Regions from separate parts of the Cobetia sp. AM6 genome, predicted to be linked through region 3. Evidence: predicted binding sites of a transcription regulator. Region 3 holds the regulator's gene; each other region holds the start of a gene.
What was found. Region 3 encodes PhoB, which activates phosphate uptake and scavenging genes when phosphate is short. Its sites were predicted from a motif close to TGTCATANNNNTGTCANA; they were not measured.
Positions count from the first base shown of each region.

Region 1: CLAM6_RS09985 (UTRA domain-containing protein) is a predicted target of PhoB. The motif match lies at 5,984-6,001, and genes of this name have one in related genera.
Region 2: phbB (acetoacetyl-CoA reductase) is a predicted target of PhoB. The motif match lies at 4,882-4,899, and genes of this name have one in related genera.

Region 1 is NZ_AP021868.1:2,341,505-2,351,750, forward strand. Features, by position in the region: gene CLAM6_RS09960 (PA4780 family RIO1-like protein kinase) at 1-717, opposite strand, end outside; gene CLAM6_RS09965 (NAD(P)-dependent alcohol dehydrogenase) at 866-1,951, opposite strand; gene CLAM6_RS09970 (hypothetical protein) at 2,282-2,470, shown strand; gene CLAM6_RS09975 (LabA-like NYN domain-containing protein) at 2,676-3,233, shown strand; gene CLAM6_RS09980 (MFS transporter) at 3,506-4,858, shown strand; gene CLAM6_RS09985 (UTRA domain-containing protein) at 5,023-5,793, opposite strand; gene CLAM6_RS09990 (ABC transporter substrate-binding protein) at 6,426-7,514, shown strand; gene CLAM6_RS09995 (alkaline phosphatase family protein) at 7,607-8,440, shown strand; gene CLAM6_RS10000 (ABC transporter permease) at 8,440-9,288, shown strand; gene CLAM6_RS10005 (ABC transporter permease) at 9,272-10,246, shown strand, end outside.
Region 2 is NZ_AP021868.1:3,918,414-3,928,659, forward strand. Features, by position in the region: gene minC (septum site-determining protein MinC) at 1-491, opposite strand, end outside; gene CLAM6_RS16330 (DUF349 domain-containing protein) at 1,017-3,860, shown strand; gene phbB (acetoacetyl-CoA reductase) at 4,011-4,757, opposite strand; tRNA gene CLAM6_RS16340 (tRNA-Met) at 5,128-5,204, shown strand; tRNA gene CLAM6_RS16345 (tRNA-Met) at 5,258-5,334, shown strand; tRNA gene CLAM6_RS16350 (tRNA-Met) at 5,378-5,454, shown strand; gene CLAM6_RS16355 (EVE domain-containing protein) at 5,610-6,089, shown strand; gene CLAM6_RS16360 (tetratricopeptide repeat protein) at 6,224-7,189, shown strand; gene CLAM6_RS16365 (MalY/PatB family protein) at 7,810-8,964, opposite strand; gene CLAM6_RS16370 (hypothetical protein) at 9,085-9,510, shown strand; gene CLAM6_RS16375 (universal stress protein) at 10,143-10,246, shown strand, end outside.
Region 3 is NZ_AP021868.1:4,157,253-4,167,498, forward strand. Features, by position in the region: gene CLAM6_RS17405 (chorismate--pyruvate lyase family protein) at 1-235, shown strand, start outside; gene ubiA (4-hydroxybenzoate octaprenyltransferase) at 303-1,193, shown strand; gene phoB (phosphate regulon transcriptional regulator PhoB) at 1,417-2,106, shown strand; gene phoR (phosphate regulon sensor histidine kinase PhoR) at 2,114-3,436, shown strand; gene cysZ (sulfate transporter CysZ) at 3,623-4,351, opposite strand; gene phoU (phosphate signaling complex protein PhoU) at 4,548-5,273, opposite strand; gene pstB (phosphate ABC transporter ATP-binding protein PstB) at 5,493-6,338, opposite strand; gene pstA (phosphate ABC transporter permease PstA) at 6,335-8,131, opposite strand; gene CLAM6_RS17445 (ABC transporter permease subunit) at 8,128-10,246, opposite strand, start outside.

The DNA of each region.
Region 1 (10,246 bases), 1.8 Mb from region 3:
GTCCATGTCGCCGGCCTCGAACAATGCCCAGATCTCGTCGGCGTAGCGTGTCTGTGCCAGTTCAGGCGCGAACATCGCGTAGTAGGCGGTGATATTGGCGACATCACGCGCCAACATACTCCTGGCATTATTATTGGCCGCAGCATCGACCGCCTGGGGCAGATCAATGATCACCGGGCCATAGTCATCGACCAGCACATTGAACTCGGACAGATCACCATGCACCAAGCCGGCATGCAGCATGCGCACGATGTACTGCATCATCAGCGCATGGTCTTCCCGCGCTTGCTCGGCGGACATTGAGACATCATTCAGGCGCGGTGCCACATTGCCGTCGTCATCGGTGACCAGCTCCATCAGCAGCACGCCATCGAAGCAGCCGAACGGCTGCGGCACGCGCACACCGGCATCGGCCAGACGATACAGCGCATCAACCTCGGCATTCTGCCAGGCAGCCTCCTGCTGGTTGCGTCCGAAGCCGGAGCCCTTCTCCATCGCCCTTTGACGGCGACTGTTACGCACCTTGCGGCCTTCCTGATACAGCACAGCCTGCTTGAAGCTGCGCTGGGCAGCATCCTTGTAGACCTTGGCACAGCGAATCTCTTCTCCGCAGCGCACGACATAAACCGAGGCTTCCTTGCCACTCATCAAGGGGCGGAGTACTTCATCGACCAGACCGTCATCTATGAGCGACTGGATTCTCTTTGGCGTTTTCATCGCGTTCTTATACGCGTTTTGCGATACATCGGGAATCACCCTGCAGCAATTTTGTGACATACCTTACGACAAAACCCCCGCCAATGCGTCATTGGCGGGGGTTTCAGCATTCACTGACAGACTGCCTCGGCGGCAGCAGCGCCAGCGCTTATTGGGCGTTCTTGAGGCTCTGCATGTCAATCACGAAACGATACTTGACCTTGCCTTCCTGCATGCGCTTCCAGGCATCATTGATGGTGTCGATGTCGATCATCTCGATATCGCAGCCAATGTCGTGCTCGGCGCAGTAGTCGAGCACTTCCTGGGTCTCCGGCATGCCACCGATCAACGAGCCCGCCAGTACACGGCGCTTCATGACCAGGTTGCCGCCCTGCAGCGCGGGATCCACTTCCTGCACCAGGCCGACGAGGATATGCGTGCCGTCGTACTTCAGGGTATTAAGGTAAGGGTTGAGATCATGCGGCACCGGCACCGTGTCGAGCAGGAAGTCGAAGGTTTCGGTGGCAGCTGCCATCTGCTCGTCATCCGTCGAGACGATCACATGATCGACACCATTCTCGCGCGCTTCCTCGACCTTGCTCTCGCTGCGGGTGAAGAGCGTCACTTCACAACCCATCGCCTTGGCGAACTTGATGCCCATGTGGCCCAGGCCGCCCATGCCGATCACCCCGACCTTGTCGCCGGACTTCACGCCATAGTGACGCAGCGGCGAATAGGTCGTGACACCCGCGCACAGCAGCGGCGCGGCCACAGCCGGGTCGAGTTTGTCCGGGATGGAGACCACGAAGCGCTCGCTGACAACGATCTTATCAGAATAGCCGCCTTGGGTGAGACTGCCATCGTGACGGTCCGGACTGCCATAGGTCATGGTCATACCGTCGAGGCAGTACTGCTCAAGCCCCTTCTGACAGGCACTGCACTCACGACAGGAATCCACCATGCAACCGACGCCGACCATGTCGCCCACTTTGTACTGACTAACGTCATCGCCCACTTGGGTCACCCGGCCCACGATCTCGTGCCCGGGCACCAGCGGATACTGAGAAAAGCCCCAGTCATTTCGCCCGACGTGCAGATCCGAGTGACAGACTCCGCAGTAGAGAATCTCGATGGCTACGTCATCCGGGCGCGGCTGGCGACGCTCGAAGTTCCAAGGCGCCAGGTCTGCCGTTTCTGACGCCACGGCATAAGCGCGTGTCTGGCCGTTAAAATCACCATTGGAAGGGCTTGTCATGGAGTCTCTCCTTGATTGGCTGAGCGACGGGCAGCCTGACCATCAAAGATGATTCAGCGCCCGTAGAAGGATTCGCATGCCATGCGGCAATCGCGATCATGCCCACTGACTTCTTGTCGACAGCCCGACTTTTCAATGGCTTGGCTGCTCTGCATCACTGTGTTGGTCAGATCGCAACAGCGCCTCACCAAGCTGCGCGAGGCTTGCAGACACAAGGGAAAGCGACGCAAAACATCTTGCTTCTGATTCCAAATTGACGCCATCAAGCAGCAAAGTTGCCACTGTGTTATCATGCATCTTCACCCCTCACGTCTTGGAACGGAGTCCCGCATGGCAAATACTCGTACTGCTGCAAAGAAAAAAGCACCGGCTGCTGTCGAAACCTCAGCCTCGCTTGAAGCTCAGATGCAGGCCTTCCTGGACCGTGGTGGCAAGGTGGATGTGATTGAATCCGGTGTCAGCGGCCAGGTCATTGGCGTCAAGCCGACCAAGCCGTCAAACCCTGCTGCCAAGAGCTGAGGCTTGCCCATCAAGCCTTGGTGCCCGAACGCGCTGCTCGCCTCACTCAATTGGCGTCTGCCATCGAGTCACTGACCGGTGAGAGCGTTGTTCATCGCTAGACCTCCAGCCGCTGCCCTGCATCATCAGGTAGCGGCCGGCTTCTTTCTGGGAAGAGGAAAATCACCTCTTGCCTGCCCTTGCTCCTCCCGCCACGGCGACGCCCATGCCAGCATCCTCTTCACGCGACAGCTCTCTCGACTCCCGCCAGCACAGCGTGCATGGCTCTCGCGACGCGGATGGGGCACGCACACGCCTGGCCGTCTTCATTGATGTGCAGAACATCTACTACACCACCCACGACACCTTCGGTCGGCAGTTCGATTATCGTCGCCTGTGGGCAGAGCTCGAGCGCCTCGGCTCGATTCAGCATGCCTACGCCTACGCGATCGACCGTGGCGACCCCAAGCAGCAGCAATTCCAGCAGCGCCTGCGCGAGATAGGCTTTGAGGTCAAACTCAAGCCCTTCATCCAGCGCGGCGACGGCTCGGCCAAGGGCGACTGGGATGTCGGCATCACCATCGACGTGATGGAAGCCGCCCCCGAGGTCGATGAGATCATCCTCGCCTCCGGCGATGGCGACTTCGCCCTGCTGCTGGACCATGTCGCCACCCGCCACGCCATCACCACCCGCGTCTATGGCGTCGAAGCCCTCACCGCCCTCGCCCTGATGAAAAGCGCCCATCACTTCCGCGAAGTCGATGAAAGCCTGCTGATGCGCTGAAGTTTGCCAGGCGTTCATCTCCCTTTTGATCAGCTTGTTCTCTGTCATGTCAGCAACGGCCTGAGACGGGATTCCTGCACCAGACATGCTGAATGCCAAGGTGCCACAACATATTGACGGCGTCGGCCATATCCCATCGGTCATGTCGCATCGGACATTACTGATGTCGCATTGAGCGTGATCGCCCTGTACCGCGTGCCGCAGGATGACGCAGGGAGCTGTGCGCTGCTAAAGCCACACCTCTTCCCGATTCCTCTCATGCGGAGCAAGACATGAACAACAACAAGACAGGCGGGACCGACAGCATCTCGCCAGCCACGCTGAGACGCGTGCTGGCAGCCTCTGCCATCGGCAATTTCATCGAATGGTTCGACTTCGCCATCTACGGCTTCATGGCCGTGATCATCTCGCAGCACTTCTTCCCGCAGGGCGACCCGACTCTGGCACTGATCCAGACCTTTGCCGTCTTTGCGGTGTCCTTTGCCTTGCGCCCCCTCGGCGGCATCTTCTTCGGCACCCTGGGGGATCGCATCGGGCGCAAGAATGTCCTGGCCATCACCATCATCATGATGGCCAGCGCCACCGCCTTGATCGGTCTGTTGCCGACCTATCAGAGCATCGGCATGCTGGCTCCGCTACTGTTGACGCTGGCTCGCTGCGCTCAGGGTTTCTCGGCAGGCGGCGAATACGCCGGTGCCTGCGCCTTCGTGATGGAACACGCCCCTGACGACAAGCGGGGCTGGTACGGAAGCTTCATTCCCGTCTCGACCTTCAGCGCCTTCGCCACAGCAGCAGCACTCGGTCTAGGCCTCAACAGCCTGGTATCGGAAGCCACCATGCAGGCATGGGGCTGGCGTGTCCCCTTCCTGATCGCTGCACCACTGGGGCTGATCGGGCTTTACATGCGCCTCAAGCTGGATGACTCACCGGCGTTCCGCCTGATTCAGCAGGAACACAACGCCACCAGCGCCCCGCTCAAGGAAACACTGACCACCCACGGCAGCACCATCGTAAGTCTGATGGCCTTCATCTCTGCCACGGCGCTGTCGTTCTACATGTTCAGCACCTATTTCGCGACCTATATGCAGGTGGCGGGCGGCGCCACGCGCCAGACGGCATTGCTGGCAAGCCTGGGCGGCCTCATCGTCGCCGCATTGCTGTGCCCATTGGCCGGACGGTATTCGGACCTTGTCGGGCGACGCAATACCATCATCACGGCGTGTGGCAGTCTGGCCATCGCGGTATTTCCCGCCTATTCGCTTGCCGCAAGTGGCACCTTGTGGGCGTCCATGCTGGGCGCTTCATTGATGGCGGTCGGTGCCGTGCTCTGCGGTGTCGTCACGGCCGCACTGCTCTCGGAGCAGTTCCCGACCCGCGTGCGCTATACCGCCTCGGCACTCAGCTACAATGTCGCCTACACCATCTTCGGCGGCACCGCCCCGCTGGTCGCCACCTGGTTAATCGACTTGAGCGGCAACAACCTGGCACCGGCCTGGTACCTGATCGCGATCGCCGTCGTGGCCCTGCTCGGTGGCCTGCGACTGCCGGAAACCCGTGGCATCTCGCTCACCGATATCCCGGAGACTCCGCGCAGGAGAGCGTCAAGCGTCATACCGGCCGCATGAACTGAGGTCTCGTGACCAATGATGAAATCGGCCTGACAGACATGCCTCCTCAGCAATGACAAAAAACACCCGCACGGCCTCCACTGACAGAGAGGTGTGCGGGTGTTTTCGTCTGGGCCACCAACAGCTTGCCAGGCATTCAGGCTTTACCGCGAACTTGCCAACTAACTCTGTGGTGCGGCACTCAGCGTCAATTCGATGGCGTCGTGGCGCCAGTGTTCATCATCGCAGTCCACCGCGCGGCCATTCTGATCGAAGTTGATGCGAGTGATGCGCTGCGCAGGACTGCCCTGCGCGGCGTTAAGCGCGGCGGCGGCCTCAGCGTCAAACACCGTGGAGGCCAGCTCGAAGCTGACGCGACTGACACGAATGGCGTATTCGTGCCGGTAGAGGTCGGTCAGGGAGTGGGCTCCGAGGTCGAAATCGAGGATGCCCGGGAAGCAGTCACGTCGCAGGTGATGGCAGACATGCAGCACGCGCCGCCCATCGATACGTCGCACGCGAGTGATGCGATAGACCACTGAGCCCTCCGCAATCCCCAGCCGCCGCGCGATCACCGCGTTGGCGGCGACTTCCCCTGCCGCCAGTACCTCGGTGCTGGCCACCCGCTGCTGTGACTCGACCATGTCGCGAAATGGCAGGCACGCCAGCAAGTCATAGCGCAGTCGTGGCGGCGAGACGAACCAGCCCCGCCGATTCTCGCGATAGATACGCCCCTCCGCCTCCAGCTGCAGCAAGGTGTCGCGCAGGGTGACCCGCGTCGTGGCAAAACGTTCGATCATCTCGCGCTCGGAGGGCAGGCGCTGTGAAGCGCGTAGCGGCGCTGCCTCAAGATGGTTCAGCAGCTTGCCCTTGAGCCCTGCCACGGGGACATCCGTGTCAGAAGTTGCCGATGAAGCGGCGTCACTCTGGGGCTCGAGAGAAGATGAAAGCATGCGAAGTTCCTGAAAGATAACGAAAGACAGCAAATTCTGGCGAGTCACTTGCATGACATCCAGGGCGTCCAGGATGGAAAGGGTCAGAGAGAAGCGATTTCTGTGGCCTAGTTCAGATGCCCCGCAAAGCTCAGCGCGACTTTTCAAGACACGCTTGTCGAGACATGCATGAGGAGAATAGTGGCATTAGCGTGACAACTCGGTGACAGCGCAGGTCTGGCTGCCACGACAGGCCAGTCATCACACGCTGGCTCATGCCTTGCACGCCCATGCTTTGCACACTTATGGCTCTGGAAGATAGCGAGGACCGGGGCCCGCGGCAAGGCACGAAGAAGGTATGAAGGAGACAGAGACAGAGCCGCCATCCCATGCCATGACAACGACATGTTGACGACACGCAACTGTCACAGGCGAGCGCTAGAGTCGATCGCGACTTTCGAACTGAACTAGACCACACAGTCTCGGCTGTCTCAGCACTTGCCTGAGCACTTGGCAGAGCACTGGTCTGATCAATGATCCGAGAACTGGCCTGAGCACCCGGACGTGCTCTCAGCGTGTCGACAGGGTGCCTGATGCCCGTCACGCCTTACCTTCAGCGCAGCGATTGTTCATCACCTACTGGGGAAATCTCCTTGAAGTCGATTGCCACTACCTCATCCCGTTCCACCGGTCTGCTGGTTTCCACCTGCATGGCCGCCCTGTTGGGCAGTGCCTCCGTCAGTGCCGCCGACATGCCGGCTGACCTTCTCGAGGCCGCTCAGTCCGAAGGCCGTGTCGATAGCGTCGGCATGCCGGACAGCTGGGCCAACTGGAAGGACACCTGGGCAGACCTCGAGTCGAAGTATTCCATCGCGCATAGCGATACCGACATGAGCTCCGCCGAGGAAGTCGCCAAGTTCAAGGCCGAGGGTGAGAACGCCACCGCCGATATCGGTGACGTGGGCTTCGCCTTCGGTCCGATCGCGGTGCAGCAAGGCGTGACCCAGGCCTACAAGACCACGACCTGGGAGCAGATCCCGGAGTGGGCCAAAGACAAGGATGGCCACTGGGTACTGGGCTACACCGGCACCATTTCCTTCATGATCAACAAGACACTGGTCAGCGAAGATGAGCGCCCGACCTCCTTCGCCGATCTCGCCGAGGGTGATTACAAGGTGTCCGTCGGCGCCGTGGGCAAGGCCTCCCAGGCCAACAACGCCATTCTCGCCGCCGCCTTCGCCAATGGCGGCAAGGAATCCGACCTGACACCGGGCCTGGAAGTCTTCGCGGAACTGGCGCGCCAGGGCCGTCTGTCACTGGCAGAGCCGAGCATCGCCAACCTGGAGAAAGGCGAAGTCGAAGTCGCCCTGCTGTGGGACTTCAATGCCCTGAACTATCGCGATCAGATCAACCGCGACACCTTCGAGGTCGTCATCCCGTCTGATGCCTCTGTCACCTCCGGCTACGCCACCATCATCAACAAGCATGCCGCGCACCCGAATGCCGCCAAGCTGGCCCGTGAGTACATCCTCTCCGACGCCGGTCAGCTGAACCTGGCCAAGGGCTATGCCCGTCCTATCCGCGCCGAGCACCTCACCCTGCCTGAGGATATCGCCGCCAAGCTGCTGCCCAACGAGCAGTACGCCAATGCACGTCCGGTCCAGGACTTCGCAGGCTGGGAAGCCAGTGCCAAGCAGTTGCCACGTCAGTGGCAGTCCCAGGTACTGATCCACCAGCAGTGATCCCCGACCTCTGCTTCACGCGAGCAGAGCGCGCACCATCCTGACAGACGGCATCGCCTTTGCGGTGCCGTCTTGAGCTTCACGGAGTCACCATGTCTCAGCGTGTCATTCTTGTCGTGCTCGACGGCCTCAACCACGCCGTGGGTCATCATGCCATGGGCTATCTGAGTGCCCTGGTCGAGGCCGGCCGTGGCCAGTATCAATCACTGGACTGCGAGCTGCCGGCCATGTCGCGCCCGCTCTATGAATGCCTGCTGACCGGCGACCTGCCTGTCGACTCAGGTATCGTCAACAACGGCATCGTGCGCCGCTCACGCGGCATCAGCCTGTTCGACCTTGCCAGCCAGCAGGGCAAGCGCACGGCTGCCGCCGCCTATCATTGGGTCAGCGAACTCTATGTCGCGGCCCCCTTCGTGCCGGCCCGCCATCGCTGGCTCGACAATCCGGAATCCGCCATCCAGGCGGGCATCTTCTACTGGCAGGATCTTTATCCGGATGACCATCTGTTCAGTGACGCCGAAATGCTGCGCCTGCGTCACGACCCGGATTTCCTGCTGGTGCATAGCATGAACATCGACGATGCCGGCCATCGTCATGGCGGCGATACACCGCAGTATCGCAATGCCGCACGGCATGCCGACGTCGCCCTGGCCGACTACCTGCCGGCATGGCTGGAAGCCGGCTATCAGGTGATGGTCACCGCCGATCACGGCATGAATGCCGACCGCTCACACTCCGGCCTGCTGGAAGAGGAGCGTCGCGTGCCGCTGTGGACCTTCGGCAACGCCTTCGCCAACGGCGCCGCGACGGACCTCAAGCAACGCGAACTCTGCGGCACCCTGGCCACACTGCTGGGGCTTGAGCACAGCAAGGCGAGCAATCCGTCGCTGCTGGCGAGCCATGCTGCCACGCGAGGCCTCAAGTGATGTCTGCCGCATTGAAGCGTCGCCTGACCAGCCCCGTCATGTGGCTGCTGCCGTTTGCGCTGATCTTCGGCGCCTTCCAGATCGCGCCGCTGGTGTGGGTGATGATCAGCGCCTTCAAGACCACTACTGGCTGGGGGCTGGCCAACTTTCACGAGATCGCCTCCTCGGCCTTCTTCCGCCAGGCCATCTGGCGCAGCCTCGAGATCTCCTTCATGTCCAGCGTGCTGGGACTGGCGATCGCCGCCGTGACCTGTCACAGCATGCACCGCTGCGGCCCGCGCCTGACGCGCATGATGATCGCCTTCACCAACATGACCAGCAACTTCGCCGGTGTCCCGCTGGCCTTCGCCTTCATCATCCTGATGGGCGCCAACGGCATGCTGACCCTGATGCTGGAGCGCTTCGGCCTGCTCGAGGACTTCAATCTCTACTCGCGCACCGGCCTGATCGTCATCTACACCTGGTTCCAGATTCCGCTGGGCATCCTGTTGCTGTACCCCGCCTTCAGCACCCTGAAGACGGAATGGCGAGAAGCCGCCAGCCTGCTGGGCGCCAATCGCCTCGCCTACTGGCAGCACATCGGTCTGCCGGTGCTGTGGCCGTCACTGGCAGGTACGCTCACCGTGCTGTTCGCCAATGCCATGGGCGCCTACGCCACCGTCTATGCGCTGGTGAATACCAGCTACAACCTGATGACCATCCGCATCGCCAATCTGGTCTCCGGAGACCTGTTCCTGCAGCCAGAACTGGCCAGTGCACTGGCCCTGGTGCTGGTCGTCATTCTCGTCATCGTCACGCTGATTCAGCAATGGCTCATGCGCAGGAGCTACCATGTCACTTCCCGCTGAACTGCCCTATCGCCACGGCAAGCCCTTGCTGCCCAGCCTGATGGCGCGCCTGCGCCGCGTGAATGTCTATACCTTCATCGTCACCAGTGTCTTCGCACTGCTGGCACTGCCACTGATCGCGACGCTGTTCTACGCCCTGGCGACACGCTGGGGCGCCAGCCTGACTCCCGACGCCCTGACCGTGAAATGGTTTCTGGAACTCTGGACCACGCCGCGTTTTCTGGCGGCGTTCGGGCGCTCGCTGCTGGTCGCCGTCGGCGCGCTGGCACTGTCGTTGCTGCTGATCGTACCGGTGGTATTTCTCGCCCACACACGCTATCCGCGCCTGGACAGCGTGATGAATGGGCTGATCCTGCTGCCCTTCGCCGTGCCACCCATCGTGTCATCGGTCGGCCTGCTGCAGCTCTACGCGGGCGGCCCGCTGGCCATCGTCGGCACGCCGTGGATCCTGATCCCCACCTACTTCACCATCGTGCTGCCCTTCATGTACCGCGCTCTGGCCAACAGCCTGCGTGCGCTGGACGTGGCGTCCCTGATGGAGGCCGCTCAACTGCTGGGGGCAAGTCCGCTCAAGGCGTTCTTCCTGGTCGTACTGCCCAATATCCGCGTCGGCATCCAGATTGCCGTCTTCCTGGCCTTCTCGTTCCTGGCCGGCGAATTCGTGTTTGCCAACATGCTGGTCGGCACGCGCTTCGAGACCCTGCAGGTCTATCTGAACAATATCCGCGGCGCCAGCGGCCACTTCACCAGCGCCCTGGTCATCACCCTGTTCGTGTTCACCCTGATCCTGACCTGGCTCGGCAATCGTCAGCCCGCCGAGCAGGAGATGCCCGCGGATGACCCCGACGAGGCGCTGGCCACCACCATGACCGACGGCTTGCCCGGCCCACTGCCGAGCGCCGACCCTGAGCCGCGCCACACTCACCACCAGTCGTCAGACTCCGCACCCCGAGGGGAC
Region 2 (10,246 bases), 240 kb from region 3:
CCCTCCGGTGCGCTGACCTGCTGGCCCGAGCGCACCGTGCCGCGATACACCTTGCTGGCGTGGGCTGGCTCCGCTTTCTCGGCCGCGCTGTCCGCGACTGCCTCGGCAGGCTCGGCGACCGGTTCAGCGGCCACCGGCGGCACGGACTCGAGGGAGCGCCCGCGATTCTCCTGCGGCGGGAACCACCCCAGCCCCAACGCCCAGGCGGACTGACGCACCGGGTCTCCACCGCCACGCACCGCGACCGGCAGCAGCTTGTGGCCACGGCAGACGGCACAGATGCGCTCCAGCGCCAGATGCGGCTCGTCGAGCTTCTCGACGCTCAGCACCACCGGCGTATGTTGAAAGAAGGCCGGCGACTGGCTGAGCTTGCTGGCCAGCTGAGCACGGATCTGCTCCGGATCACCGCTGACCAGCTCCATGACCGTCATCGGCAGCATGCCGCCCTTGAAGGTGAAGGCCTGAGGGGCCCTGTCCGTACTGAGACTCATGACCTGACTCCGGTTGCGTAAGGAGTGTCGAAGCCCTCCGACACTCTTGATGATGCACGTGCTGTTCACGGCATCCTCAAGGCGACCCTCGATTGGAAAGGCCACCTGAATAACATAGCTCGCCGTCGCACACGGCACAGCGACTGCTTGATAGGCGCCGAGCATGAATGACAGACACTGAATGGCATAGCGGTAACGTACAAAACTATGTGAGCGAACACAGTGCTGCAACTGATGATACGGCCAGCAGCAGGCACTGTCAGGTGTCGCGAGCCTACGACGTGCCTCCCTTGCCGACCTGTCACCCGCCGCCGGTCGCCCTGTACGCCGCCGCGCGCGTGCAATAAGGCACATCGATCGACATGCGATACCACACAACGGGGGGCTGTGACTGGTAAGATAGCGGGGTGACGAAATTCATGCGCCGTCACTCCGCCCACTCCGTCGTGCCCACCCGATTGCACCCGCCGAGTGTGCGGCCAATTGTTGCGCCCCTCTATTTTTTGCCTGGATAACCGCTCTCTCATGACCGGACTGCTCTCCCGCCTCACTGGCCGCCTGTTCACTCCTCGCTGGCAACACGCCAACCCTGCCATTCGCTCCGCTGCCACTGACCAGCTTGATCCGGAGATTCCAGACCAGCGCAAGATCCTGGAGACCCTGATTCTCGAAGATGACGCCCTGGAAGTGCGCCATGCCGCCCTGACGCGCATGCAATCTCCCGAGCGTCTGCTGCCGCTGCTCGACCGCGCAGATGGCCTGGTACGCGAGCGCCTGATCGAACTGTTGAGCGGCGGCCAGGATGCGCCCTCACTGTTGAGCCGTGAACAGCTGGTCGAGCGCCTGGACGATAGCGAACTGCTGTCCGCCGTGGCATCCCGCGGCGACAACCAGCAACTGCGTCTGACCGCACTGAGCCGTCTGGAAGATGAAGAGGCGCTGATCCATCAGGCCTGCCACAACACCATCGCCGCCGTGCGCCATGCCGCTGCCGCCCGCATCTCCAGCCAGGCCGGCCTCGAGCGTCTGGTGCGCGATGCCAAGCGTGACCGCCACGTGCAGCGTCAGGCGCGCGACACCCTCGCCCAGCGCCGTGCCGATGCCCAGCAGGCCGACGCGCTGGCCGCCAGCCGCGACAACCTGCTGCGCCAGATGGAGAAGCTGCCGCGTCAGGCGTGGGAAGACAGCGTGCCCTCGCGTTACCGCTCGCTGCTGCGCGAGTGGGAGCGTCTGCCGGCCGCGGACTACGAGATTCAACAGCGCTTCGAAGAGGCGCGCCAGCAGGCGCACAAGGTCATCAGTGACCATGAGGCCCGCGAGGAAGCCATTCGCGCCCATGAGCGCCTGAGCGCCAACCTCAACACGCACCTGGAAGAGATTCTCAGCGCCGTGGATCAGGCGCGGGAAGACCTCTACAGCCGCGACTGCGTCAATGACCACGACTTCGCCAGCCTGCAGGCCCAGCGCCGTCTGCAGGGAGAACGCTGGAGCGAGTTGACCGACCAGTTCTCGGCCCCGGCCGAACTGCTCGAACGTCAGCAGCGCCTGCAACAGCAGCTGCAGGATGCCCTCGATGCCTGGCATCGCCATCAGCTGTGCCAGGGCGAGCTGGATGCCGCGCTGGTCGACAATGACATCGACCAGCTGCGTCGTCTGGAAAGCGAAGTGGCCTGGCCTGCGGGTCTGCCGCAGACCGCCAGCCTGAGTGCGGTGCGTCAGGCGATCAGTGCGGCACAGCCGGAAGAGCCGACAGAGGCAGCGCAAGAGCAGGACGCGCTCGATGGAAGCCAAGCACAAGACGCCGAGTCAGCCGACGCCCCCCGCGCGGCCGACGGCAAGGCGAGCCTGGATCTGGACGCGCTGGATGCCGAACTGGCTCGCCTGGAAGCGGATCTCGATGCCGGCAAGCTCAAGCCGGCCAGCCGCCTGCATCGCTCACTGCGCGATCGCACCGAAGGCCAGCTCGACAATGCCCGCCAGACCCGCCTGCGCCAGCTGGGCGCGCGGGTCGCGGAACTCCGTGACTGGCAGAACTTCGTCGCGGCGCCCAAGCGCGAGCAGCTGCTCGAGGCCATCACCACCCTGAGCGAGCGCGATGACATCAGCGATGAGCAGCGCGACCGCCAGCACCAGCAGCTGATTCAGCAATGGCGCGAGCTGGGTGATGCGGCCGCCAGCCGCGATGCCAGCCAGGCGTTCCGCACCGCCTCTGACGCCATCAAGCTGCGCCTGCGGGATTACCGCGAATCGCGCAAGCAGCTGCGTGAACACAATCTGGCCATGCGCGAAGCGCTCTGCGAGCAGCTCGAATCGCTCAACGGCCACGCCATGGACGATGCCGACCCCGACTCCCTGCGCCAGATCCGTGATCGCGCCCGTGAGGAATGGCGTCGCCACACGCCGGTGCCCGCAGGCCCCGGTCGCCAGCTGTCGCACCGCTTCGGTGAAGCACTGACGGCACTGCAGGGGCTGATCGACAGCCGCGCGGGCCAGATCGCCGCCGCCAAGCAGGCACTGGTCGACGCCGTCGAGGCACTGGCCAATGAGGACTCGCCGGCACGTGCCCGCGCCGAACAGGCCAAGGCCCTGCAGAGTCGCTGGCGCGAGATGGGCCGCGCGCCCAAGGGCGAAGAACAACGCCTGTGGGCCGCCTTCCGCGCGGCGTGCGACCGCATCTTCGCCGCGCGTGACCAGGACCGCGAAGACCGCGACAGCCGCGAGCAGGCACGCCTGGATCAGTGGCAGGCGCTGATCGAACGTCTCGACAGCTGGGAGCCGGAGACACTGGAAGACGCCGCCCTGCTCGATGACGCTCTGAAGGAAGCCGACACCCTCGGCCCGCTGCCGCGCGGCAAGCGGGGTGACGGCATGCGTCGTCGCTGGACCGGCATTCTCAAGCGTCGCGAGCAGCGTCTGGATGAACTGCACGCCCTTCAACTGCGCGAGGAATGGCAGCAATGGCGTGATCTGCTCGAACAGCACGCCGTGGCGGATGCCAGCGCGCGCAACGGCGACGTGCAGGATGTCGAGCTGCCGAACACCTCGGCCTTCGACGACAACAGCCGTCAGGCCAATGCGGCGCGCAACCAGATGCGCCAGGCCCTGCCGAGCAACTGCAGCGCCGCCAATGAGCGCCTGGCCGAGCTGCGTGTCCACCTGGCCATTCTGTTCGAGGCCCCGCTGGGCAGCGAAGATGAATCACGCCGCCTGACCGTGCAGGTCGCGCGCATCAACCAGCAGCTGGGCGAGCGCATGGAGCGTGAAGAAGAGCTGGATGAGGTGCTGGATGCGCTGCTTGCCAATGGTCCGCTGGACTGGGACGCCTGGCAGACCGAACTGCCGCGCTTCGATGCGCTGTTCAATCACTGAGCCAGTGCTCTTGAGCTGGTGACGACGCGCTCGCAAGATTGAAGTCATGGCAACGAAAAGCCCCCGTCTCGATAGAGACGGGGGCTTTTTCATTCTCTTGCCAGAGGGGCCGGGTGCCAACCCTGCACTGGCTCGCGCTAGCGCAGGGCATCAGCCCATGAACTGGCCGCCATTGATATCCAGGTTGGCACCGGTGATGAAGCCGGATTTCTCGTCGGCCAGGAAGGCGACCGCACGTGCGATCTCGTCCGGCTGACCATAACGCTTGACCGGGATGGTCTCGCGGATCGATTCACGGATCTCTTCGGGGATCTTCATGATCATGTCGGTGGCGATGTAGCCCGGTGACAGGGTGTTGACGGTAATGCCCTTGGTCGCGGTTTCCTGCGCCAGCGCCATGGTCAGACCATGCATGCCCGCCTTGGCGGCCGAGTAGTTGACCTGCCCGAACTGGCCCTTGCGGCCATTGATGGAGGAGATGTTCACGATGCGGCCGTACTTGTGCTCCAGCATGTCATTGATGACGGCACGGCAGGTGTTGAAGACGCTGTCGAGGTTGCAGTTGATGACTTCGCGCCACTGCTCATAGCTCATCTTGCGCATGGAGGTATCACGCGTGATGCCGGCGCAGTTGACCAGAACTGCGATCGGACCGAAGCGCTCGCGGATTTCGTTGACGCCTGCCTGACAGGCTTCGAAGTTGTCCAGCTCGATGCCGGACAGTGCGATGTTCTCGAACCCGGCAGCGCGCTGTTCCGACAGCCACCCCTCTGCCTTTTCCTTGTTCCTGTAACCCGCAATTACCTGATACCCCTGGTTCGCCAGCTCGCGGCAGATAGCGGAACCAATGCCACCGGTACCACCGGTAACCCATGCGACGGGTGCTGTTTGTGTCATCTTATTGTGTCTCCCTAATCCTGGAACGTCCTGTGTCCTTGGCTTGGGCACAGCTTGGCGAATCTGCGGACACCCCCGCCCTGAGAAAACGAGAATGCCTGCAACGACAACAATGACCCGCGTCTCTAACAGCCTGATGACAATCGTGCACTCTGTGACGCCTGCCATCCGCCTGCGCGAGGCGCGTCACCCTCAGTATGGACAGGATGCAGCGGGAATGTATGTAGCAGATCTCTCACACAAGATGCCGATAATCGCTCGAGGTACGCAGACGGGCTGATGACGACTCACCGGACACGAGAAGTTTGCGTCAATTACGGGATAACGGTTGACGCAGCACTGTATATCCTTATACTACGCCCCACGTTGATGCGGGGTGGAGCAGTCTGGTAGCTCGTCGGGCTCATAACCCGAAGGTCATCGGTTCAAATCCGGTCCCCGCTACCACTGACAAGTCGTTGCCTATCAAGGTAATTGCCGGTCAGACACCAACGTGATGTTGCGGGATGGAGCAGTCTGGTAGCTCGTCGGGCTCATAACCCGAAGGTCATCGGTTCAAATCCGGTTCCCGCTACCAACCTCTGATGCGTCAGAGTTGGAGCAAAGGCAGTACCCAGTGTTGCGGGGTGGAGCAGTCTGGTAGCTCGTCGGGCTCATAACCCGAAGGTCATCGGTTCAAATCCGGTCCCCGCTACCAAGAATTCGAAAGGCCTGATGCCATGCATCAGGCCTTTTTCGTATGCGTGAAATTCCTGTGCGATGATGGCGAGGAAGCCGGTTCTCGGGCCTGGCTACCCCTATCCACACCGGGCCCCTTCACACTCATCACGTCAGTCCCAAGGGAGTGCCTGCATGCGCCACTGGCTGGTCAAGACCGAACCCGATGCCTTCTCGCTGGATGACCTGCGCCGCGAATCACCGGCGCTCTGGGATGGCGTGCGCAACTATCAGGCGCGCAACTTCCTGCGCGAGATGCAGCTCGGTGATGTCGTGCTCATCCAGCACTCCAGCTGCAAGGTGACTGCGGTGGTCGGACTGGCCGTCGTCAGCGAGCTCGCCCTGCCCGACCCGACGGCCAGTGACCCCGAGCACAAGGGCTTCGACCCACGTCAGGTGGCAGATATCGATGCCGACAAGCCTCCGCGCTGGGTCGCCCCGCGTCTGAGCTACCTTCGCCCGCTGCGCACCACCCTGCCCATCGCGCGCCTGAAAGCCCGGCCCGAGCTGGCGGACAGCCACCTGGTGCGCCGCGCACGCCTGTCCGTGATGCCGCTCAGCGAGAGCGAAGCCGCCTGCATCGCCAGCCTGGCCGGCGACACCCTGCTGCCGTGAACCGATGCGCCCGGGGCGCTCGCGCCAGGAAGTGTCCGGCAGCGCCTTGAACTCCACTGCGACGGGCCGCATCATCAGGCCAACCGGCTCGCGCGCGAGCCTTGAATCGCAGACAGAATTTCGGGGCATGCACCATGATCATCGATCCCAATACCGGCCAGCCACTGACCGGCAATGACACCACCGCCGCCCAGCCACAAGGGGTGGTCGGCGGCGGTGCCGCCAGTGCACCGCGCCAGGCAGAAGACGCCAACACCTACATCATCGATGTGGACATGAGCAATCTTCAGCAGGTGCTGGAAGCCTCACAGCAAGTACCGGTACTGCTGGATTGCTGGTCGCCGCAGAGCGAGCACTGCCTCGTCCTGACACCGATCCTCGAGAAGCTGGCGCGTGAATATGCGGGCGGCTTCATCCTGGCCAAGCTGAACGCCGAGGAACAGCAGGACATCGCCGCTCAGCTGGGCGTGCGCTCGGTGCCGGACGTCAAGCTGGTCATCCAGGGCGGTCTGGCAGGCAACTTCACCGGCGCACGTCCGGAAGCCGAGATTCGCCAGTTCCTCGAGCAGCACAAGGTCCAGCCGGCGGCAGGGGCAGGTCCCAGCCTCGCGGAGCAGGCGGCCACTGCACTGGAAAGCGGCGACCTCGTCACCGCCAAGGCGCTGTATCAGCAGCTGGCGCAGGAATCCCCCGAGACACCGGAATACCGCATCCACCTCGCCTCGGTGCTGGTCGCAGAAGGCAATGGTGAAGAGGCCCGTCAGCTGCTGGACTCCCTCAAGCCGGAAGACCGTGACGGTGCCCAGGCGCGTGGCGTACGTGCGCGCATCGACTTCATCGCCGAGGCTCCCTCTCCCGAAGAGGTGCAGGCGATGATCGAGCGGGACGACAGCGAAGCCCGCTATCAGCGCGCCATGCGTGATCTGGCGGATGGCCATTACGAGCTGGCGCTGGATGCCCTGATCAGCCTGGTGAAGACCGATCGCCAGTACGGCGATGATCTGGCACGCAAGACGCTGCTGCGTGTCTTCGACGCCCTCGGTGCGACCCATGAGCTAACCGTGCGCTTCCGCCGCCAACTGTTCGCTCTGATGTACTGATCGTGCTGATGTACTGATCGTGCTGGTGCGCTGATCGTGCTGGTGCGCTGATCGTGCTGGTGCGCTGATCGTGCTGATGCGCTGACCGTATCAATGAGTTGATCACGTCACGCAGACGACAAGGCCCCGCCTCCGGTAAAGGAAGCGGGGCCTTGTCATTGAGGGCCAGCCGTCGCGCCGATTCAAGGGCTAACGACGGCTCCAGCCCTTGAGAAGCGAGGGGCGAGCACGCGATTCGCGCACGCTGGGCGGAAAGTCCACCTCTAGTTCCTGGCCCGCAGACATCACAGCGTCTGGCGCAGACGGGGTGGCAGATGACGCCGCGGGCGCACGGCAGCGGGAAGATGGCGGCGATGAACGCGCCAGGCGCAGGCTCCCGCCCTGACAACACCATTCACGACAGGCCGTCACGCCTGCATCCCTGCTTGCTGGCCGCCCCTGTCGCGGCGTCTCTGCCACCTCATGTCTCATCGTCGCATCTCCTGATGACAAGCCCCTCCCGATGAGCGGCCTAGCTTCAGAGTTGACGATAATGATTCTCAATTCAAGTTTGCGATGAGCGATAGCTGCCAACGAAACGCCGCAGGCTGACCCAGATCAATTTCGCCTCTCTACCGAACTCAGCCTTTCTGCAGTCGCTCATCCATCTGCTGCAGCGCCTTCTCCAGCTGCACGCGCGTGGTGCCGTAGTTCAAGCGCACGAAGCCCGGCCAGCCGAAGTCTGCGCCATCCGACAGCGCGACATCGCACTCCTCGAGCAGGGTCTGCTGCGGAGACTCCCCGAGCCCTGCCTTGCGCATATCCAGCCAGGCCAGATAGGTGGCCTGCGGGCGCGACATGCTGACGCCGTCCCAACGTGCCACATGGCTTTCCAGCAGATCGAGGTTGTCACGCAGCACGCTCAGCAACTCCTGACGCCACGGCTCGCCCTCGCGCCACGCCGCTTCGGTCGCGGCCATGCCCAGCACATTGGTATCGGGCATCAAGCCATTGGCGGCGCCGGTGAAGCGTGCACGCAGCTTGGGATCGGTGATCACCGCGCAGGCGAACGTAAGCCCGGCGGTATTGAAGGTCTTGGAGGGCGCCCACAGGGTCACGCAGCGCGCCGCCAGTCGCTCGTTCAGGCTGGCCAGCGGGATATGGCGGGCCGTCGGGTCCACCACCAGATCAGCATGCAGCTCATCGGAGACCACCAGCAGATCGTGACGCTCGACCAGCTCCGCCAGCGCCTCGAGCTCTTCCTCGCGCCAGACGCGGCCGGTAGGATTGTGCGGGTGGCACCATAGCAGCAGCTCGGTCTCGGGCGTGATGGCCGCTTCCAGGGCCTCCAGATCCAGTCGCCAGGGGCCGCCTTGCGTCTCGGGCTCTGCCAGCGGCGCCATCTGCGCCAGTCGTCCGGTCTTCTGGGCCACCTTGAGGAAGGGCGGGTAGATCGGGGTCGTCGTGACCACACCCGCGCCGGGAGAGGTCAACGCCAGACTGGCCAGGTGCAAGGCCGGCACCACGCCCGGCAACCAGACGATGGCGTCACGCGGCACCTCCCAGCCATAATGCTCGCGACTCCAGTCACACAGGCTGTCATCGAGGCCCTCCGACGGCTTGGCATAGCCGTAGACCGGGTGCGCCACTCGCTCGGCCAGCGCTCGCGTCACGGCGGGCGGGGCACTGAAGTCCATGTCGGCGATCCAGAGGGGCATGACGTCCGAGGCGTAGCGATCCCACTTCTGGGAAGGATACTGGCGTCGATCGAGCGGGGTGATGAAATCGAATGGCAAGATGGAGTCTCCCTGTGGCGGGCAAATTTGGCAGGCAACGCGAGCAGTGCTCTCGACTCACGCCGCCCGAGGGCGGCGAGAAGAATACCTGTGGACCAACTACAGCATAAGGCTTTGTGCATGTCTGAAGACACCTTTTACCCACAGGCCCAGCGCGGGCTGCCCGGTCTGTTGCGTGCCTGGCTGACCCATGGCCGTGGCGACAGCGAGCGTCTCGCCGTGCTGCTGGCCGATACCGCGCGCGTCGCAAGTCTTGGCCAGCCCGCCAGCAATCCCGATGGCGAGACGCTGGAGCAGTGGGCCGCCGAGGGCGGTGCGCCGCTGTGGGCACCCAAGGCAGCGCTGTTCCTGTTGATGCAGATGCCGGCACGCCCGGTGCCGCAGGGCCCGGATGACGCCTGCGCCTGGGCCTATTGCTGGTTGCGCATGCGCGAACACGACAGTCCCACGGCCGCCCTGATGGCGCTGCCGGAACACCTGCGTCAGCCACTGGCCTGGCCCATCGAAGCCGCCTGGCAAGACCTGACGCATCAGCGGCTGATCTAGCCGCGGTCGATTGTCGAGCGCCCGCAGCGCTGTTGGTGAGCAGCGCTGCGTTTTTCTCTCCTCTGCTCTCCTTCCTCACCGCCCTCTTCTCTGCTCTCCTCCCTCACCGCCCTCTGCTCTGCTTTCCCTCTCCTGCTTTCCCTCTCTTGCCTGCTCTATTCCCTTGTCCGCTCCCGCCCGTTCCTGTCCGCTGTGCTCTATCTCTGCCCGCACTCTCCTTGCGGCTCCTTCTCCTTGCGACTCCTACTCCTTGCGACTCCTACTCCTTGCCCCTGCGTCACTCCCTGGTCACACCCTCTTCACTCCCGCCCCTGCTACTGACAGCGATTCTGATGGTGACCCTGCTGGCGCCCTCATAGGGCAGTTCGTCCCGCTCTCGGCATTGCTGACAGCCATGGGTAGCAGTTTTCTCAGCGAATATCGTCATCACCGGCTAATGGCGTAGCGGAAACCTGAGACTCGTCAACGCGTAACTGACGCCATTTCGTTTAATCATCGTTTTGTGAAGCGATACACCCGAAGGGATTTCTTGTGTGGGCGAGGAGTAAAGTTCTTTCAACCGCAACAAAACGGTAATTCAACAAGAATCCGCTGGCGCGACACGACGACCAGCAAGCTTCAGGAGAAGCTCCATGACCACCTCCCTGATTGTCGGACTGGATGGAACCCCGGGCGGCGACAGTGCCATTGCCTATGCCAAGCGCGTCGCCTCTCTGGTGGGCGCGGAAACCAGGAT
Region 3 (10,246 bases):
TCGCCTCTCGACGCTGGGCGAGCGCTCGCTGGGCCATTGGCTGTTTCGCCAGCCCGACCTGACCCGCAGCGCCATCGATGTCAGCCGTGCCCCGCTGGTGCTTTCGAGCCCCAGACCGCTGGCCCGCACCACCAGCCTGTGGATGCGCCGCTCGATGTTCTCGCATGGTCGCTTCAAGGTGCTGGTGCAGGAGGGCTTCACGCCGGCCTTCCAGCACGCGCTGCAGCTGGCCTGAGCCTTGCGGCCGACAGGCCTCGTTTCCCTCTCTTCCCTTGCCCACTACCACTCGCCCAGGAGCCCCGATGACCGCGTCATCCACTTCCGCCGCTTCGCGTCCTTCCAGACTGGCCGACTACCTCGCCCTGACACGGCTGGACCGCCCCATCGGCACCTGGCTGCTGATGTGGCCGACCCTGTGGGCACTGTGGCTGGCGGCAGATGGCATTCCCGAGCGCACGACCCTGCTGATCTTCATCGCCGGGGTCTATCTGATGCGCGCCGCCGGCTGCGTGATCAACGACTACGCCGATCGCCATTGGGACAAGCATGTCGAGCGCACGCGAGACCGGCCGCTGACCTCGGGCCGCATCTCGGAGCGCGAGGCGCTGACGCTGTTCGGGGGGCTGGTCGCGGCCGCCTTCGTGCTGGTGTGCTTCACCAACCTGACCACGGTGCTGCTGTCGATCGTCGCCGTGCTGCTGGCGGCCAGCTATCCGTTCATGAAGCGCTTCCATCATCTGCCCCAGGTGGTGCTGGGCGCCGCCTTCGGCTGGGCGATTCCGATGGCCTTCGCCGCGACGCTGGAGGAGGTACCGACCTACGGCTGGTGGCTGTTCGCGGCCAACCTGATGTGGACGGTGGCCTACGACACCGCCTACGCGATGGTCGATCGCAACGACGACCTCAAGGTGGGCATCAAGTCCACCGCCGTGCTGTTCGGGCGTGCCGACAAGCTGATGATCGGCCTGTTGCAGCTGGGCATGCTGGCGGTGTTGATCGGCATCGGCCTGCAGCTGGCGCTGGGCATCTTCTACTGGCTGGGCCTGGCTGCCGCCGCCGTCACCTTCGTCTGGCAGCAACGCCTGATCCGTGAGCGGGAGCGTGCGCCCTGCTTCCAGGCCTTCCTCAACAATCATTGGACGGGTCTGCTGATCTTCGCCGGTATCGCCCTGGCGACCTGGCCGATGAGCTGACTCCTGCATAAACATTAGTATTATTTAATTTAAAGCGACCCCTGCCCTCTATTGCTCCCCAGCCCACGGTTCATGCCTGCCTGCCGCGCCTCCAAGGCGGCTGGCAGGCTTGCGTGCAAGCTGCCATGCTGGCAGTTGTCATCTCGTTGTCATATAAGCGGGTTGTAATCGTCATCGACTTGTCATTCTGGCGCGTGCGCCGACTGCTGCATGGGATCTAGCGATGAGCTCCAAGACCGTACTGATTGTCGACGATGAATCCTCGATTCGCGAGATGATCGCCGTTGCCCTCGAAATGGCGGATTACCGCGTGCTGGAGGCAGACAATGCCCAGGACGCCCACGCCATCGTCGTCGATGAAAAGCCCGATCTGCTGTTGTTGGACTGGATGATGCCGGGCACCAGTGGCCTGGAGCTCGCACGGCGTCTCAAGCGTGACGAGACCACCTCGGAGCTGCCGATCATCCTGTTGACCGCCAAGGGCGAGGAAGACAACAAGATTCAAGGCCTGGAAGCCGGTGCCGACGACTACATCACCAAGCCCTTCTCGCCGCGCGAGCTGGTCGCCCGTCTCAAGGCCGTGCTGCGTCGCACCACTCCCAAGGGGGTCGAGGAGGCGGTGGAAGTCGAAGGCCTGATGCTCGACCCGGCCAGCCACCGCGTCACCGCCCACGGCAACTCGCTGGATGTCGGCCCGACCGAATATCGCCTGCTGCAGTTCTTCATGACGCATCAGGAGCGTGCCTACACGCGCAGCCAGCTGCTCGACCAGGTATGGGGCGGCAACGTCTATGTCGAGGAGCGCACCGTGGACGTGCACATCCGTCGCCTGCGCAAGGCGCTGGGCACAGGCCATCAGCATCTGATCCAGACCGTCCGCGGCACCGGTTACCGCTTCAGCGCTCAGGCCTGAGGGATTCATGCGCTATTGGACCAACGAGCTATGGCGCCTCGGCTACCTTGCCGGTGGCTTCGGCCTGATCGGTGGCCTGCTGGGCCATCTGGGCTGGGGCCTGGCGCTGGGTCTTTCGCTGTATCTGTTCGTCCATCTCAAGCACTTGAAGAGCCTCTACACCTGGCTGATCACCAATCCCCATGAAGAGCCGCCGCCCGGCGATGGCGTCTGGGGAGACCTGCTCGATCGTCTCTACCGCTACCAGAAGGGCCAGCGTCAGGCTCAGGAGCGACTGCGCAGCATCCTCAACCGTATCCAGGAATCCTCCGAGGCCATGCGCGACGGCCTGGTGATGCTGGACAACCACGGTGACATGGAATGGTGGAACAGCGCGGCCGAGCAGCTGGTCGGTCTCAAGGCCAGCCACGACCGCGGTCAGCACATCACCAACTATCTGCGTGACCCCGTCTTCATCGACTACTTCAATCGGCTGGCCTACCGCGAGCCGCTGACGCTCCAGTCGCCGCTGTCTGACAACCTGACGCTGCAGATCTCCATCACCCTGTTCGGTGACAACGAGCGTCTGGTCATGCTGCGTGACGTCACCCGCCTCTATCGTCTTGAAGAGATGCGCCGCGACTTCGTGGCCAATGTCTCCCATGAGCTGCGCACGCCGCTGACGGTGCTGGCCGGCTATCTCGAGACCTACTCCGATTACGCCGATGACCTGCCACCGCGCTGGCAGCGTGGGCTTGGCCAGATGCAGAGCCAGACCGACCGCATGCAGCACCTGGTCGAGGACCTGCTGACCCTGTCACGCCTGGAAACCGACGAGCTGTCCGACAACGGTCGCTGCATCGACATGAGCGCCCTGCTCGGCCATATCCGCGACGACGCCGAAGGCCTGTCCCAGGGGCGCCACACCTTCTCCATCGAGGCCGATGCCAGCGTGTCTCTGCGCGGTGAGGAGCAGGAGCTGCGCAGCGCGATCTCGAATCTGGTATTCAATGCGGTGCGCTACACCCCCGAAGACTGCCATATCACCCTGCGCTGGAAGGCGGATGACCAGGGCCTGCTGGTCGAGGTGGAAGATGACGGGGACGGCATCGACCCGGTCCACCTGCCGCGCCTGACCGAGCGCTTCTACCGCATCGACAAGGGCCGCAGCACCGCCACGGGAGGCACCGGCCTCGGGCTTGCCATCGTCAAGCATGTGCTGATTCGTCATCAGGGCCATCTGGAGATCGACAGCCACCCCGGCGAGGGTGCGCGCTTCCGCTGTCGCTTCCCCGACGAGCGCGCCTGCCAGGCGAGCGCTCCCCAGGCCAGCAGTGCGCTAGCCCAGTGATGGGCTGATTCAGTGATGATCTGACCCGGACGCCAGCCCAACGCAGAACGCCCCGCAGCCACCTCGAAAGGAGGCGACTGCGGGGCGTTTCGTTTGGTCAATCAGACGACGCTGCGGCTATTTCAGCGACGTGCCAACTTAGCGACGAGTCAGTTCAGCGACAAGCCAGCTCTGCGACAGGCTGTCTCAACGACGCGGCGCCGGCAACTGACGGTAGTGGCTCTGCCACATCAGTACCGCCCCGGCGACGGCGCCCGGGATGAACAGCAGATTGGCCAGCGGCACCAGCGTCATGACGAACACCGCGGCGCCGAAGGTCAGTGAGGGCCACCAGCGCGCCTTGAGGCGCTGCTTCATGTCACCGAAGCTGACCTGATGGTTGTCCATCGGGTAGTCGAGGTACTGGATCGACATGCTCCAGGCCGAGAACAGTCCCCACAACAGCGGCGAGAGCAGGTTCAGGCCCGGGATGAAGCCGATGATGAACAGCGCGATCATGCGCGGGATGAAGTAGCCCAGCTTGGCCATTTCACGCCCCAGCGAGTCGACGCCGATCTTCATCAGGCCGCGATCATCATCGATCAGGGTGCCATCCAGACGATGCTCGACCTTCTCGGCCAGAATGCCGTAAAAGGGCGCGGCGATCAGGTTGGTCACCAGGCTGAAGGTGAAGAACACCACCAGCAACAGACTCACCACCAGCACCGGCCAGATCAACCAGCTGAGCCAGTCCAGCCACGCCGGTACCTTGAGCATCCAGTAATCGATCCAGCCACCGAACTGGTTGAACAACACCCACAGCGTGATGCTGTAGAGCACCAGGTTGATCGCCAGCGGTACGAATACGAAGCGGCGCAGCCCGGGGGTATAGACCATGCGGGTCCCGCGGACCAGCGCCGATACGGCATCAATCATGCGACGTCCTCGTCATCTCAAAAGAACCGGCCAGCCAGCGGGCTGACCGGAGCCACACCCTAGCACTCCCGCCTGCGCGGCGCAGCTGTCGGCCGCCTGACACCGCTCGCGCTCCCACGACGCAATCGCCCCGCGGCCTGCCGGTGGGCAGGTGCGGGGCGAAAGAGGCGACACAGGGGCAGGGAAGCGCGTCAGCTCACTTCTTGTCCAGGTCCTGCGGCTTCAGATCATGGGTATCGGTGTGACGCACGTCCACGCCCTTGACCAGGAAGATGACGTACTCGGCCAGGTTGTCGGCGTGGTCACCGATGCGCTCCAGCGCACGCAGAATCCACATCACATTGAGCACCGGCGTGATCTGGCGCGCGTCTTCCATCATGAAGGTCATCAGCGAGCGCATCGCGCTCTGATATTCCAGATCCACCGAGGCGTCTTCACGCAGTACCTTGAGGGCAAGGTCGGTATCGAAGCGCGCGAAGGCCGTCAGGGAGTCACGCACCATGCTGCGCACGTGCTGACTGAGGTGACGCACCTCGACCATGCCGCGCGGGCTCTGGCCATTCTCGACCAGCGAGATGGCATTGCGTGCGATCTTGCTCGATTCATCACCGATACGTTCGAGATCGGAGGTGGCGCGGATGACGGCCAGCACCAGGCGCAGGTCGGAGGCCGCCGGCTGACGGCGGGCCAACACCCGGGTGCACTCGTCATCGATCTTGAGCTGCATGTCGTTGACAGCCTTGTCGTTGTCGCGCACCCGCGTGGCGGTTTCACTGTCGCCTTCCAGCAATGCCGTGACGGCATCCTGCAGCTGCTTCTCTACCAGTCCGCCCATGGCCAGCAGGTGTGTCTTCAGTGCATCCAGCTCGTGATTGAACTGCTCTGAGATATGCTTGCCGTGCGAATCGCTGGTGATATCCATTTCCCTCTCCCGGAAAGTCGCCCACCGAGTCAGGGGGCGTGACATGAATGACGTGACAAGTATGGCCCACTACTGACTGACACAGCGGGCTCCCCCTCAGCATGCCGACACTTGATTGCAGTTATGTTTCACCCATGGCGCAAAGGCGCTATCTGGCCGCCATCGTCAGCAATATCAGGACGAAAGGGCTACCTGGCTGCACGTTCGCGCATGAGCGCGCTAACCGAAACGCCCCGTGATGTAGTCTTCCGTCTGGCGGCGCCGCGGGTTGGTGAACAGCTGATCGGTCGGGGCGAATTCCACCAGGCGGCCCTCATGCAGGAAGGCGGTATCGTCTGACACCCGCGCGGCCTGCTGCATGTTGTGCGTGACGATGATCAGTGTCAGGCGCGAGCGCAGCGAACGGATCAGCTCCTCGATCTTGAGCGTCGAGATGGGGTCCAGCGCCGAGGCCGGTTCATCCAGCAGCAGCACCTCCGGCTCGACCGCCAGCGTCCGCGCGATCACCAGCCGCTGTTGCTGGCCACCCGAGAGCCCCAGCGCGCTGTCGTGCAGGCGGTCCTTCACCTCTTCCCAGAGCGCCGCGGAGCGCAGACAGGATTCGACCTTGTCATCGAGGTGGCGCTTGTCATTCTCGCCGACCAGCCGCAGTCCGAAGGCCACGTTCTCGTAGACCGACATCGGAAAGGGGTTGGGCGTCTGGAAGACCATGCCGATCCGGCGGCGCAGCATCGGCACGTCCACGCCGCGCGCATGAATGTCCTCGCCCTCGAGCAGTACCTTGCCGGAAAGACGTGACTGTTCGTCGAGATCGGTCATGCGATTGAAGGTACGCAACAGACTCGACTTGCCGCAGCCGGAAGGGCCGATGAAGGCCGTCACGCGCTTGCGCGCGATCTGCAGGCTGACGTCCTCCAGGGCGCGGCGCGTCTGGTTCTCCTTGCCGACACGTGCCTGATAATCGAGGCTCAGGTGACGGGTTTCCAGGCAGATGTCCTCAGCCGGCCGCGCAGGCGTCTCCTGAAGAAACAACTGGGGCTTGGGCTGTTCAGAGTCACGCCTCATTCGGTGGCTCCCTTGTAACGTTGTGCCAGCATGTGACGCAGGCGAATGGCACTCAGATTGAGGCATAGAATCACGACCACCAGCACCAGCGCGGTCGCGTAGACCAGCGGCCGACTGCTGAAGGCGTCGCTGCTCTGGAAGGCCAGATCATAGACCTGATGCCCCAGATGCATGAATTTTCGGTCCAGATGCAGCCACGGGAAGCTGTCATCCAGCGGCAGGTCCGGGGCCAGCTTGACCACCCCGACCAGCATCAGCGGCGCGACTTCGCCCGCCGCACGCGCCACGGCCAGAATCAGCCCCGTCATCAGCGCCGGCGAGGCAGCCGGAATCACCACGCGCTTGAGCGTTTCCAGGCGTGTCGCCCCCAGCGCCAGCGCACCTTCGCGCAGACGACGCGGCACGCGCGCCAGCCCCTCTTCCGTGGCGACGATCACCACCGGCAAGGTCAGCAGGGCCAGCGTCAGCGAGGCCCACAGAATGCCGCCGGTCCCGAAGGTCGGCGTCGGCAGCCGCTCGGAATAGAACAGCTCATCGATTCCGGCGCCCAGTCCATAGACGAAGAAACCGAGACCGAACACGCCGTAGACAATGGAGGGCACCCCGGCCAGGTTGCGCAGCGCGATGCGCGTCAGGCGCGTCAGGCGTCCCTGATGGGCCACCTCGTGCAGATAGAGCGCCGCCATCACGCCGAAGGGCATCACCATGATCGACATCAGTACCACCATCAGCACGGTGCCGAAGATGGCGGGCCAGACGCCACCGAAGCCCTCGGTGGGCGCGCCAGCCACGAAGTCACGGAAACGCTTGAACGTCATCATCAGCCGGCCGCTGAAGCCCATCGCATTGGGCCGCCAGGCATTGCGGATATCATCGAGCGCGATGCGGCCTTCGTAGCCGCCATTGCCGCCCAGCAGCAACTGACCGCCCGCCAGCGCATCCCGCAGGGCACTCAGCTGACCTTCACGCTCGATGAAGGCGCTGCGCACCTCTTCCAACTCCTCCTGCATCTGCTGCTCGAGCTCAGCGTCCTCTTGAGTCCGCGCCGGGTCACCGTCAGCAGTGGCGCTGCGCCGGGATTCGAGCGACTGCTGCAGCGCCTGATAGCGACTGCTCAAGGCTTCACTGTCCAGGCGCAGTGCCTGCAACTGGCGGCGCTCGCTCTCGATCATCTTCAGGCGGGCAAACAGCGGCTCGGCGTCCTCGGACAAGGGCCGGACAGGTCCGTCGCCGACATCGGGCGTGTGGTCCATCTCCCCTGTCATCGGGTCACTCAGCGCCCGTGGCATGCCGTAGAGAGTGCGGCCATCGCGCATTTCCAGCATCAGCGCCTGGCTGGGGAAGGTCATCCTGTCGAGCAGCGTCTCCGGCAGCCACTGCCAGCTGGCCGCGGCCCCGTCACGTGAGGATGTCTGCAGCAGCCACCATTGCTGGCGAGCGTCATCCCCCTCGCCCGAGGTAACACGGCGCATCTCCTCGTGCATCAGCTCGCCGAGCAGATGGCGATTGTCGGCCGCTGGCTCACCGCGCGTGGTGGTCAGCGCCGTGGGACTCTGGCCCGGCTGCGCCGTCAGCTCCACCTCGACCAGCCGTGAGGGCCAGAAGTGACTGAAGGAGCCCACCACCAGCAGGCTGAGCAGGCCCAGCACCAGCACCAGCGAGACACTGACCGCCATGGCATTCAGCCAGCCCCACGGGCCGCCGTCGCGCCAGTAGCGCTGCAGGCGCCCGACCAGCGGCTCGCGCGGGCGCAGCAGTGAGGAGCTGGCGCGATTGGTGTCAGGGTGACTCATCCCCAGCTCCCCTGATTGGGCGGCGTGAAGCGCTGTCGCAGCACTTCCGCCAGCGTATTGACCACGAAGGTGAAGACGAACAATGCCAGGGCAGCGAGGAACAGCAAGCGGTAGTGGCTGCTGCCGACCTCGGCCTCCGGCAGCTCGATGGCCAGGGTCGCGGCCAGTGAACGCAGGCCCTCGAACAGACTGGCATCCACCAGCGGCGTATTGCCGGCCACCATCAGCACGATCATCGTCTCACCGACGGCACGCCCCATGCCGATCATCATCGCCGAGAACAGCCCGACCGCAGCGGCAGGCAGGATGACGCGGCGCAGACTCTGCCATGGCGTCGCGCCAAGCGCCGCGGAGCCTGCGGCCAGACCGCGCGGCACCGACGAGAGGGCATCCTCGCTGAGCGTGAACAGGGTCGGCATCACCGCCAGCCCCAGCGCCATGCCGGTCACCAGGGTGTTGCGCTGGGCGTAATCGATGCCGTAGTGGCTGAACAGCCACTGGCGGAGGTCACCGTCGAACCACCACTGCTCGACCTGGCCGGCGATGGTCACATCCAGCCACAGCAGCACGAACAGCAGCGGCAACAGCCCGAAGGCCGCCATGTTTTCCGGCAGCAGATTACGCCATACGCGCGGCGACAGGGTCCACAGGAAGCCGGCCACCATGGTGCCCAGCGGAATCAGGACCAGCCCCAGCAACACCGCCATCAGCTCACGCTCGACGAAGGGCGCGACCACCAGCGCGGCGATGAAGCCGATCACCACGGTCGGCAGCGCCTCCATCATCTCCAGCAGCGGCTTGATGCGGGAACGCTGGCGCGGCGCCATGAAGCAGGCGACATGGATGGCACAGCCGAGCCCCAACGGCACGGCAAACAGCAGCCCGACCAGCGCCGCCTTGAGCGTGCCCCACATGATGGGCACCAGCGACAGACGGGGTTCGTGGGTACCGGTGCTCTCCAGCTGCCAGATCCACTCCGGCGCTGCGCGTCCCTCATACCAGACCTTGCCGAAGATGGCGTCGAGCCCGACGGCCTGATGCGGGTCGTGTATCGCAAGCCCCGCATAGGCCTTGCCGAGCGCCCCCAGCGACGCTTCCTGAGCGGGCAGCCTTGCCTCCCGGGTCGCCGATGCCAGCAAGCGGCGGTCATCATTGTCAAATTCCAGCGTCACGCCAGCCGCGACCCGGGCGGCGTCCAGCCAGTCCAGCACCTGACGGCGACGCTCGCTGGTGGCCAGATAGAGGCCAAGGCGGCCGTTGGCGTCCAGCGCGGCAAAGCCGAGGCTGTGATGGGCGGCAGCCATCGTCACCACCGGCGCCGACAGGTCACTGTCAAAGACGCCGGCCTTGACCAGCGGCTGCGCATGCGCCGGCAACAGGTAATGGCTCAGGCCACCGGCGGCGTCTCCGACGATCAGGCTTCTGCCGCCACGCAGGACGCTGATCGCGGTGATCGCCGGCGATGACGCGGAGGCAGAAGAGGCCATAGCGTGATGTGCCAGCTTGCGCGCCAGCGGCTTGGTCCCGGTGGAGGCCTCGCTCAGTTGCCACTGGGTGAAGCCATCGCGGTCAGCGGTGACCAGCAGACGCCCCTGCTGCGAAGACAGCCTGGCCGTGCCCGGCAACCACTGCTGCTGCCACTCGGAGAGCGGCGTCTGGCTTGCTGCATCGTCACCCAGCGCGCCGGCGGTAGCGTGCGACGCCGACAAGGCCAGGCGCGCCAGCCACAGGCCATCGCCCTCCTCGTACGGAATGCGCAGCCACAGCTGGTCACGGCTGAGCATCAGGCTTGCCTGGCGGCGCTCAAGCCCTGCGGGAACCTCGATGGCACTGCCGCGCAGTCGCACGCCAGCGGCGGACTGCTGAACCACCTGCAGGCGATCATCCGCGAGCCAGACACCCGCCAGCGGCGAGGTACGCGAATCCGCCGTCGAATCGTCACTGGCCAGCACGGGAGGCAGCCCGTCACGCGCGGCAAGCGGCATGTCAGGCAAGGCGCTCAGCCAGTCAGGATCGGTCTGCGCGGCAGGCATCTGCTGGTCGCTCACTTGCTGTTCGAGCGCCTGCTGAGGAAGCGACGTGACGCTGGCGGGCTTGAGCAGCGGCCACGACACG